3 regions of the Aliivibrio wodanis genome follow, and region 3 is predicted to be linked to each of the others. Evidence: predicted binding sites of a transcription regulator. Region 3 holds the regulator's gene; each other region holds the start of a gene.
What was found. The regulator CRP, encoded in region 3, controls carbon source genes, mostly activating them, when cyclic AMP is high. The targets are predictions, from matches to a motif close to TGTGANNNNNNTCACA.
Positions count from the first base shown of each region.

Region 1 (3,291 bases), 240 kb from region 3:
ATATCAGTTAATTCGCCTTTACGAACACCGATACTTTCCATTACCGCGCCTTGGTTCTCTTCAACTACATCGATTGTTACCGTTTCAAACGGTTCCATTAGTTGACCATCTACCATACGTTCGATAACTTCAGGACGAGATACTGCTAGCTCGAAACCTTCACGACGCATGTTTTCAATTAAGATACCTAGGTGAAGTTCACCACGACCAGATACTTTAAATTTATCCGGATCACCAGTTTCTTCAACTTTAAGTGCAACGTTGTGTACTAGTTCTTTTTGTAAACGCTCAAGGATGTTACGTGAAGTAACGAATTTACCTTCTTTACCACAGAATGGTGAGTTGTTTACTTGGAAAGTCATTGTCACTGTTGGTTCATCAACAGTTAGTGGCGGCAATGCTTCAACATTGTTTTGCGCACAAACAGTATCAGAAATTTTAAGCTCGCCTAAACCACTGATTGCAACAATGTTACCCGCTTCAGCAACTTCAACATCATGACGCTCAAGACCTAAGTAACCTAGTACTTGACCAATTTTGCCTTTACGTTCTTTACCGTCAGCACCGATAATTGTAACCGCTTGGTTAACTTTAACGCTACCACGTGTAATACGACCAACACCGATAACACCAACATATGCGTTGTGATCAAGTTGAGAAATTTGCATTTGGAAGTCACCTTCACGATCTGCAACTGGTGCATCAACACCGTCAACGATCGCTTGGAATAAAGATTCCATGTTTTCAGTTTCTTCTTCTGATTCAGCGTTAGCCCAACCATTTAGTGCAGAAGCGTAAACAACTTTAAAGTCTAGTTGTTCATCAGTTGCGCCTAGGTTATCGAATAAATCAAATACTTGATCCATAACCCACTCAGGACGTGCGCCTGGACGGTCAACCTTGTTGATTACAACGATTGGTTTAAGACCGTGTGCGAATGCTTTTTGCGTTACGAAACGCGTTTGAGGCATTGGACCGTCAACAGCATCTACGATAAGTAGAACTGAATCAACCATAGACATAATACGCTCAACTTCACCACCGAAATCGGCGTGTCCAGGAGTATCTACGATGTTGATGTTGTAATCGTTCCAAGTAATTGCTGTGTTTTTAGCAAGGATCGTGATACCACGTTCTTTTTCGATATCGTTCGAGTCCATGACGCGCTCTTCAGCTTCACCACGAGATTCAAGCGTACCTGATTGCTGGAGTAATTTATCAACCAAAGTTGTTTTACCGTGGTCAACGTGCGCAATAATTGCGATATTTCTTAGTTTATCAAGTTGTGGAGTAGACATGGATTCAAATTCACTCAGAACGTGTAGAGCCACCATTGGCGCTACTTTGGTTTAAAAACGGTCAATAATTTAACAGATTTTAGAGCAAAACCCACGAAATATGTGATTGAAGACACAATTATTTTTGATTTTTTTTAATTTAGTCCACAAAAGCGACGTAAAAACAACCAAACTAGTAAAAAATTGAACCGTTATTCTTTCTACTTTATTTTTTTGGCTAAAAAACAAAAGAATAAATTTATCAATATCTTATAAGTTATGTCTTTATTATTAAATGAATTTCATGTTGAAATTTTATTGACAAACTTTCCATTTCACTGCTGAATAGCAGTTAGAAGTAATTAATGGCGATTTATTTTTTATCTGCTCTACCTTGCCTTTGTGCACCAAAATAGTGCAAAGAGAGATCAAGTTGGTGCAAAATCACTAGCCACAGATAAAAATAAAGAAGTAAGCTGTTAATATTAAAGGATTATTACTTTTGGCATAGTTCTAGCTATATAGTAAATAACAGCTTAGCTGGCCAATATTAAATTATAACACCGGAGGTTATCCTACATGTCAGTAGAAAACGTATTAGCTCTAATCCAAGAGAACGAAGTAAAATTTATTGATTTACGCTTTACCGATACAAAAGGTAAAGAACAACATATCTCAATTCCTTCTCACCAAGTTGACGCCGACTTTTTTGAAGAAGGTAAAATGTTTGATGGTTCTTCAGTCGCTGGCTGGAAAGGCATTAACGAATCTGACATGGTAATGATGCCAGATGCAGCAAGTGCTGTACTTGACCCATTCACAGCTGACCCAACCCTAAACATTCGTTGTGACATTCTTGAGCCTGCAACATTGCAAGGTTACGATCGTGACCCACGCTCAATCGCAAAACGTTCTGAAGAGTACCTACGTGCAACGGGTATTGCTGATACTGTTTTGATCGGTCCTGAACCAGAGTTCTTCCTATTTGATGATGTTCGCTTTAACACTGATATGTCAGGTTCTTTCTTTAAGATTGATGATATCGAAGCTGCATGGAACTCAGGCACTGAATACGAAGGCGGCAACAAAGGTCACCGTCCTGGCGTTAAAGGCGGTTACTTCCCAGTAGCTCCTGTTGATTCATCTCAAGATATCCGTTCTGCTATGTGTTTAATCATGGAAGAAATGGGTCTTGTAGTTGAAGCGCATCACCACGAAGTAGCAACTGCGGGTCAAAATGAGATCGCAACTCGCTTCAATACGCTAACAACAAAAGCTGATGAGACTCAAATCTATAAGTATGTTGTTCATAACGTAGCTCACGCTTACGGTAAAACAGCGACTTTCATGCCAAAACCATTGGTTGGCGATAACGGTTCAGGCATGCACGTTCACATGTCACTGAATAAAGATGGTCAGAATTTATTTGCTGGCGATAAGTACGGCGGCCTATCTGAAATGGCTATCTACTACATCGGTGGCATTCATCAAACACGCTCGTGCAATCAACGCATTTGCTAACCCATCAACTAACTCATACAAACGTCTTGTTCCTGGTTTTGAAGCACCTGTTATGCTGGCATACTCTGCGCGTAACCGTTCTGCTTCTATCCGTATCCCTGTGGTACCAAGCCCGAAAGCACGTCGTATCGAAGTTCGTTTTGGTGACCCAGCGGCTAACCCATACTTATGTTACTCAGCAATGCTGATGGCTGGCCTTGACGGTATTAAGAACAAAATTCACCCAGGTGAAGCAATGGATAAAGATCTGTATGACCTTCCAGCGGAAGAAGCAGCAGAAATCCCAACAGTTGCGGAATCTCTAGATATCGCCCTAAAAGCACTTGATGAAGATCGCGAGTTCTTAACCGCTGGTGGTGTATTCTCTAGTGACTTTATTGATTCTTATATCGCTCTTAAAGCTCAAGATGTTGAAGCTATCAACACTGCTGTTCACCCACTTGAGTTTGAAATGTACTACTCAGTATAATTTCATATCTCCCTACTAGTACTC
Region 1 covers NZ_JBREXA010000002.1:2,234,747-2,238,037, forward strand. Annotated here, with positions in the region: gene typA (translational GTPase TypA) at 1-1,298, opposite strand, end outside; partial or broken gene glnA (glutamate--ammonia ligase) at 1,857-3,267, shown strand.
Region 1: typA (translational GTPase TypA) is a predicted target of CRP. The motif match lies at 1,400-1,415, and genes of this name have one in related genera.

Region 2 (3,291 bases), 900 kb from region 3:
TAAGCAAGCAGCTTGGGATATTAGAGGCCGATCTTAACGTTAAGTTAGTGCAAAGAACGACACGATCATTAACGCTTACCGATGCAGGACAACAATTTTATTTGTATTGCGAAAAGATGCACAGTGCGATGATTGAAGCCAGTGCCATTATGGATGATGAGCGAGATGAAGTCGCAGGGGTTTTACGCTTAGGTTTATCCCAATCTTTCGGTACTATGCATATTATTCCAGCAATAGATAAATTACGTCATCAATACCCTGATCTTCAAGTGGAAGTTAGATTGTTTGATCATCGTGCTGATATGTTAAAAGATGGTTTAGATTTATGGGTTACTAATTTTGAAGATTTACCAGAAGGGTATGTAGCACAGAGATTAGCTGATTCACACTTTATACTTGCAGCAGCCCCTAGTTATTTAATTGATAAAACCGTTCCTCACCATCCTGAAGATTTAATAGAGCATAATTGTTTGACTTATCAAAGTTGTCATCGCGATTACAGCAATTGGGATTTTACTAAAGACAACGAAGCATTATGTATTAAGGTGTCTGGAAATTATCGTGTTGATTTAGCAGAAGCGGTAAGGGATGCTGCTATTTCAGGGTGGGGCGTGGCTTATCTAGCCAGTTATTTGCTAACTAATGAGTTTAATGATGGTAAATTAATTCAGCTATTACCCGATTGGAAAGCAAGTCAAAAAATGCCAATTTATGCGGTATATCCAAGCCGTAAGCATTTACCAAGAAAGATAAGCGCTGTTATTGATTTCTTACGTCAGCATATTGGTCCACAACCATATTGGGATAAAGCTCTGATGAAATGGGTAAAGCTGTAATTAGAAATGATGAGCACAATACATTATTGGTTAAATTATCACCTAGATAATGATTCCTTTTTAATCAAGGTGTTATGTTAATTATTTGCCTTGAAAAAAATATCTTTTCCATATGGCAATAATCTTTACTTTTAGACTTCAAGTTATTTTATAAATCAATAACTTAAAAACACCTACGGAGTGTGATCTAAGTCACCATTAACAGGGTGTTAGCAAACCCGACTTGCACGCAAACCTTTGCGCATTAGAATGCGGATTCATTTTCGATAGCACAGGTTTCTATCATGACATCGCTCGTTGGTATTTTATCCATTTTACTATTTGCTTATCTTTGTTCGACTGATCGCCGTAATATCCCTTTAAGAACTGTCTCTTTGGCGTTTGGTTTACAAGTTTTATTTGCTCTGTTGGTACTTTATGTCCCTGCTGGTAAAGAGGTCTTAAACTCAGTAACCGCAGGTGTTTCAGGCATCATTGATTACGGTCAACAAGGTATCGCATTTCTGTTTGGTGGGTTAGCGACTGGTAAAGTAGGTTTTGTGTTTGCGATTAATGTTCTTGGGATCATTATTTTCTTCTCAGCATTAATTTCAGCACTTTATCACCTTGGTATAATGCCTAAAGTGATCAACTTTATCGGTGGTGGGTTACAACGTTTATTGGGCACTGGCCGTGCGGAATCACTTGCAGCTACAGCAAATATATTTGTAAGTATGGTTGAAGCTCCACTTGTAGTTAAACCGTATTTAAAGCACATGAGTGATTCGCAATTTTTTGCAGTAATGACTTGTGGTTTAGCGTCAGTTGCTGGTGGTACTATGGTTGGTTATGCCTCACTGGGCGTAGATCTTAATTTTCTTATTTCAGCGGCATTCATGTCAGCACCTGCCGGCTTATTAATGGCAAAAATGATGGTGCCACCGGGTGACGAAGAGAACAATGACGATGAGATTACTTCAGTAGAAATCGATCACGCAACTAATGTATTTGAAGCATTAGCTGATGGTGCAATGTCTGGTTTACGTATTGCAGTAGCAGTCGGGACAACTTTATTGGCGTTCGTGAGTGTGATCGCACTATTAAACGGCTTGCTTGGTCATGTAGGTGATTTATTTGGTTTTAATTTGAGCTTTGAATTGATCCTTGGTTATTTATTTGCCCCAGTGGCTTTCTTGTTAGGTGTACCGTGGAACGAAGCTGTTCTTGCTGGTTCATTAATTGGTAATAAGATTGTTGTGAATGAATTTGTTGCCTTTATTCAATTGATGGAAGTGAAAGATCAATTAAGTCCGCATTCAGTTGCAATAGTGACTTTCGCATTGTGTGGTTTTGCCAATATTTCAACGATGGCTATTTTGATTGGTGGTTTGGGAAGTCTTGTTCCTGAGCGTCGTCCATTCATAGCTAAAATGGGGTTCAGGGCGATTACTGCTGGTGTATTAGCAAACTTGATGAGTGCGGCGATAGCTGGGGTAATTTTATCACTATAGATTAAGAACAGATTTCAAGACAATGAGACAATAAAAAGGTTGCGATAATAAATCGCAACCTTTTTTATTTCTAGTATGTAAGAACAGCTCTATGATAAATGGCGCTAATCTAATATTTAGAGCTATACCAATTATTTTTATAAGCCATCGATCCAATCAAGGCATTTGCTTTTGCTCTATCTAGAGAGTATTTATCGACCTCACTAGGGGTTAATGTCTTATCTGAAAAGTCATATTTATAACTGGTTACTTTTTCTCCTGGAGAGAAAACAACAAAGTTATCTCTGGTTAAATAACCAAAGTTCTTATCAAATTGCATCATTGCGCGTTCATCTTCTTTTGCCAGAGGTTTAGTTAGATCTCGTCCAATCATAGGTGTTAATGCATCAACACCTATTAGAGAAAGAAGAGTGGGCGGTATATCAATGTTGTTAGCTAATCGCTCATCAATTTTTGGCTCGATACCTTTTCCTAAAATAAGTGCAGGAATATGGAAGTGAGCGACAGGTACTAACTGAGATCCATACACTCTAGCATCATGATCTGCAATAATAATAAATATGGTATCGTCCCAATACTCTGATTTTTTGGCTTTATCAAAGAAAGTCCCCAAAGCATAATCTGAATATTTTACGGCATTATTACGAGTTTTAAACTCTGTATCATAGGGCTCAATTTTTCCTTCTGGATATTCGAAGGGACTGTGATTACTTGAAGTAAATACCAAACTGAAAAAAGGTTTATCTTGTTTATTCAGTTGAGTAAATTCATCATGGGCTTTATTGTATAAATCCTCATCACTTACTCCCCATGAACCTTTAAATTCAGGATTTATATAATCTTTTTCTTCTACGATCTCTTCAAATCCATTTCCAAAGAAAAAGCTTTTCATGTTATCAAAATGAGATTCACCACCATAGATGAACTGTGTGTGGTACCCTTCATTTTTAAGTAAATCAGCAATA
Region 2 covers NZ_JBREXA010000002.1:1,096,003-1,099,293, reverse strand. Annotated here, with positions in the region: gene ACU5DF_RS12900 (LysR family transcriptional regulator) at 1-836, shown strand, start outside; gene ACU5DF_RS12895 (NupC/NupG family nucleoside CNT transporter) at 1,121-2,326, shown strand; gene ACU5DF_RS12890 (LTA synthase family protein) at 2,436-3,291, opposite strand, start outside.
Region 2: ACU5DF_RS12895 (NupC/NupG family nucleoside CNT transporter) is a predicted target of CRP. The motif match lies at 1,018-1,033, and genes of this name have one in related genera.

Region 3 (3,291 bases):
AATGCATCATTAACTGAACAATACATTGCCTTACTCGCAACAGAAAATGTAAATATTGAATTTACTGTTGATGGGATTGATAGCATTGCTGAGTCAGCATTTAAAGTAAATGAAAGCACAGAAAACATTGGTGCTCGTCGTCTGCATACTGTGATGGAGCGTCTAATGGAAGAGATTTCTTATGATGCATCAGAAAAGAATGGCGAAAGCTTAATCGTTGATGCTGCTTATGTAACATCTCGCTTAGGTGAATTAATTACAAATGAAGATCTAAGCCGCTTTATTCTGTAATTTTTGATAAACAAACAGTAAAAATAAAATAAGCCTCACTCATAATAAATGTGTGAGGCTTTTTGATATTAACGAAGCTAACAACTAAACAATATCCCAAGAATGAGTCATTTCAATGCCTTCACCTAGCATCAAACATACTGAACAATATTTCTGTAATGAATCTGCTGTTACTTGCTCAACAATCTTAGGGTCAAGGCTCTCACCACTTACTTCAAAATGAATATTAATATAAGTAAACAGCTTTGGGGCAACCTCACGGCGCCCGCTTGACAGTTTTGCTACACAACCAGTGACAGCTTGATTTTCTGATTTTAACCCTGCAACAACATCAACCGAACTGCAACCTCCAGCAGCCATTAAAAGCATTTCCATTGGGCTTGGTGCTTTTTCTCCGCCATTTCCATCCATAACAACAGAATGGCCCGATTGAGATTGACCTAAGAAAGTAAATCCCTCAATCCATTTAACTTCAGCGTTCATAAAAGCCTCTTTACTACATAAAAGGAAAACTCGTGATCCATTTCACGAAAGTGTGCCCTTTGTCGCACATTTCATACGATCAAAGTCAAGAAATCGATTGCGAAACAAGGTATGATTTTATCAATTATCTCAACAAACATGCAGCCTTGTTCCGATAACCATATTGTATAGGCCAAACTGATATTTGGCTCAGTTATTTTAAAATGGATATCGCCTACTTGGCAAACGCAGAGGAAGTATAAAGTATGGTTCTAGGTAAACCTCAGACAGATCCAACATTAGAATGGTTTTTGTCTCACTGTCATATCCATAAATATCCTTCAAAAAGCACACTTATCCACGCTGGTGAAAAAGCAGAAACGCTTTACTACATCGTAAAAGGTTCTGTTGCTGTACTGATTAAAGATGAAGAAGGAAAGGAGATGATCCTTTCTTACCTTAACCAAGGTGACTTCATTGGTGAGCTTGGCTTGTTTGAAGAAGGTCAAGAACGTTCAGCATGGGTTCGTGCAAAAAGCCCTTGTGAAGTAGCTGAAATTTCATTCAAGAAATTCCGTCAACTTATCCAGGTTAATCCAGATATCTTGATGCGTCTTTCAGCGCAAATGGCAACTCGTCTACAAATCACTAGCCAAAAGGTAGGTGATTTAGCATTCTTAGACGTTACTGGCCGTATCGCACAAACGCTACTAAACCTTGCTAAACAACCTGATGCGATGACTCACCCAGATGGCATGCAAATTAAGATCACTCGTCAAGAGATCGGTCAAATTGTAGGTTGTTCACGTGAAACTGTTGGCCGTATCTTGAAGATGCTTGAAGAGCAAAACTTGATCTCTGCACACGGTAAAACAATTGTAGTTTACGGTACTCGTTAATTTAACGCTTACCTTAAACAAATAAAAACGCAGCCCTTGAGCTGCGTTTTTTTATGCTCAAAACTCAAAGCCTAACTATTTGTACTTTCAAAAATCTTGTCAGCAGAGGCAGCAACAAATCCCGTATATATTTTCCCATTTGGTAACGTATATCGCTTAGCAAACTCATAAAATCCACCAGGAATTTCAAACTCACCCTCAGTAAAATTCACTTTCACTTTATCCGCCATTGTTGATGACTGTTCTAAGTAAACCTCTGGAGATCCTTTCACTTCACCACCCACTTCGTTCATTGCAAAACCTGCATCACGTAAGTGTTGGTTCACATCAACCACTTCAGCAAACTCTTCAAGCTGATTGACGTAAACCGTAAAGTGATTAGCGCCATAACCATGAGCCGCTAACCAAGAAGCGTATTCACTTTCTTTTGCTAATACTTGATAGTCTTCGAAACTTAATGTCCAAGGCCTACCAGAAGAAAGAAAATCACTGGTGGCAAAATAGTGTGCTGGCACCTGTTCAACCAAACCATGAATAATGTCCTGTGTTTCAGCTGATAACTCTTCTACTAATAATTCACTAATAAAAACGAGTGGTGCATTAGGATCTGGGTGCTCAAAATGCTGCGCTTTCAGTTTTTTAGCTTCAAAGTCATAAGTCTCACACGCTTTATAGCCTATTGCTAAAAATGGCGCAGCGAGAGTCTGTAGCCCGACTTTAGGTAAATTAAACGTACGTAGCGCAATATGATCGTTAATCAGTTCATCGTTATTAGACAATAATTGATGTACCTTCCCAGCAGATGGGGATAAGCGCGCAATATAATCTTGCCACAATGACGAAAATAAAGAGTTTACATTATTCATGTTTATCGCCTCTTATAGAGTTAAACCCGGAGAGAGTTGAGCTGGAATTTCACACATATCGCCTTCCATTGATGCCATTGGGTATGCACAATAATCAGCAGCGTAATACGCACTTGGTTTCATGTTTCCTGATGCACCAGGACCACCAAATGGCGCGTCACCACTTGCTCCAGTCAGTTGACGGTTACGATTTACAATACCAGCACGAATATGCTCTACAAAATATTCCCACTCACTGTCATCAGTTGAAACAAGACCTGCCGATAATCCATAACGAGTATCATTAGCAAGCTCTACGGCTTCTTCTAATGTCTCATAACGCACCACTTGTAATAATGGCCCAAAGTATTCTTCATCCGGTAATTCAGCAACATTAGTGGCATCGATAATACCTGGAGAAACAAAGGCATGACCTAAACTTTTAGCTTCAAGCAAAGGCTCTCCACCCAAGTCTTGTAAATTCTTCTGAGCGTTTAGAATAAATTCTGCCGCTGCGACTGATATTTGCGAGCCCATAAACGGAGTATTATCAGCAAACGGTTGGTCAACAACGATGCTTTTTGCTACTTCAACAAGGCGAGCTAACAATTCATCGCCTGCTTTTCCAATAGGAACATACAAGCGACGAGCACACGTACAACGTTGACCTGCACTAATAAATGCCGATTGAATAATGGTGTAAACTGCCGCTTCTTGATCACCAAAATCTTTTGAAATAACCATCGGATTATTACCGCCCATTTCTAGAGCCAGCATTTTCCCTGTGTCTCCTG
Region 3 covers NZ_JBREXA010000002.1:1,997,747-2,001,037, forward strand. Annotated here, with positions in the region: gene hslU (ATP-dependent protease ATPase subunit HslU) at 1-291, shown strand, start outside; gene ACU5DF_RS17080 (OsmC family protein) at 376-774, opposite strand; gene crp (cAMP-activated global transcriptional regulator CRP) at 1,020-1,652, shown strand; gene ACU5DF_RS17090 (DUF1338 domain-containing protein) at 1,724-2,518, opposite strand; gene astD (succinylglutamate-semialdehyde dehydrogenase) at 2,531-3,291, opposite strand, start outside.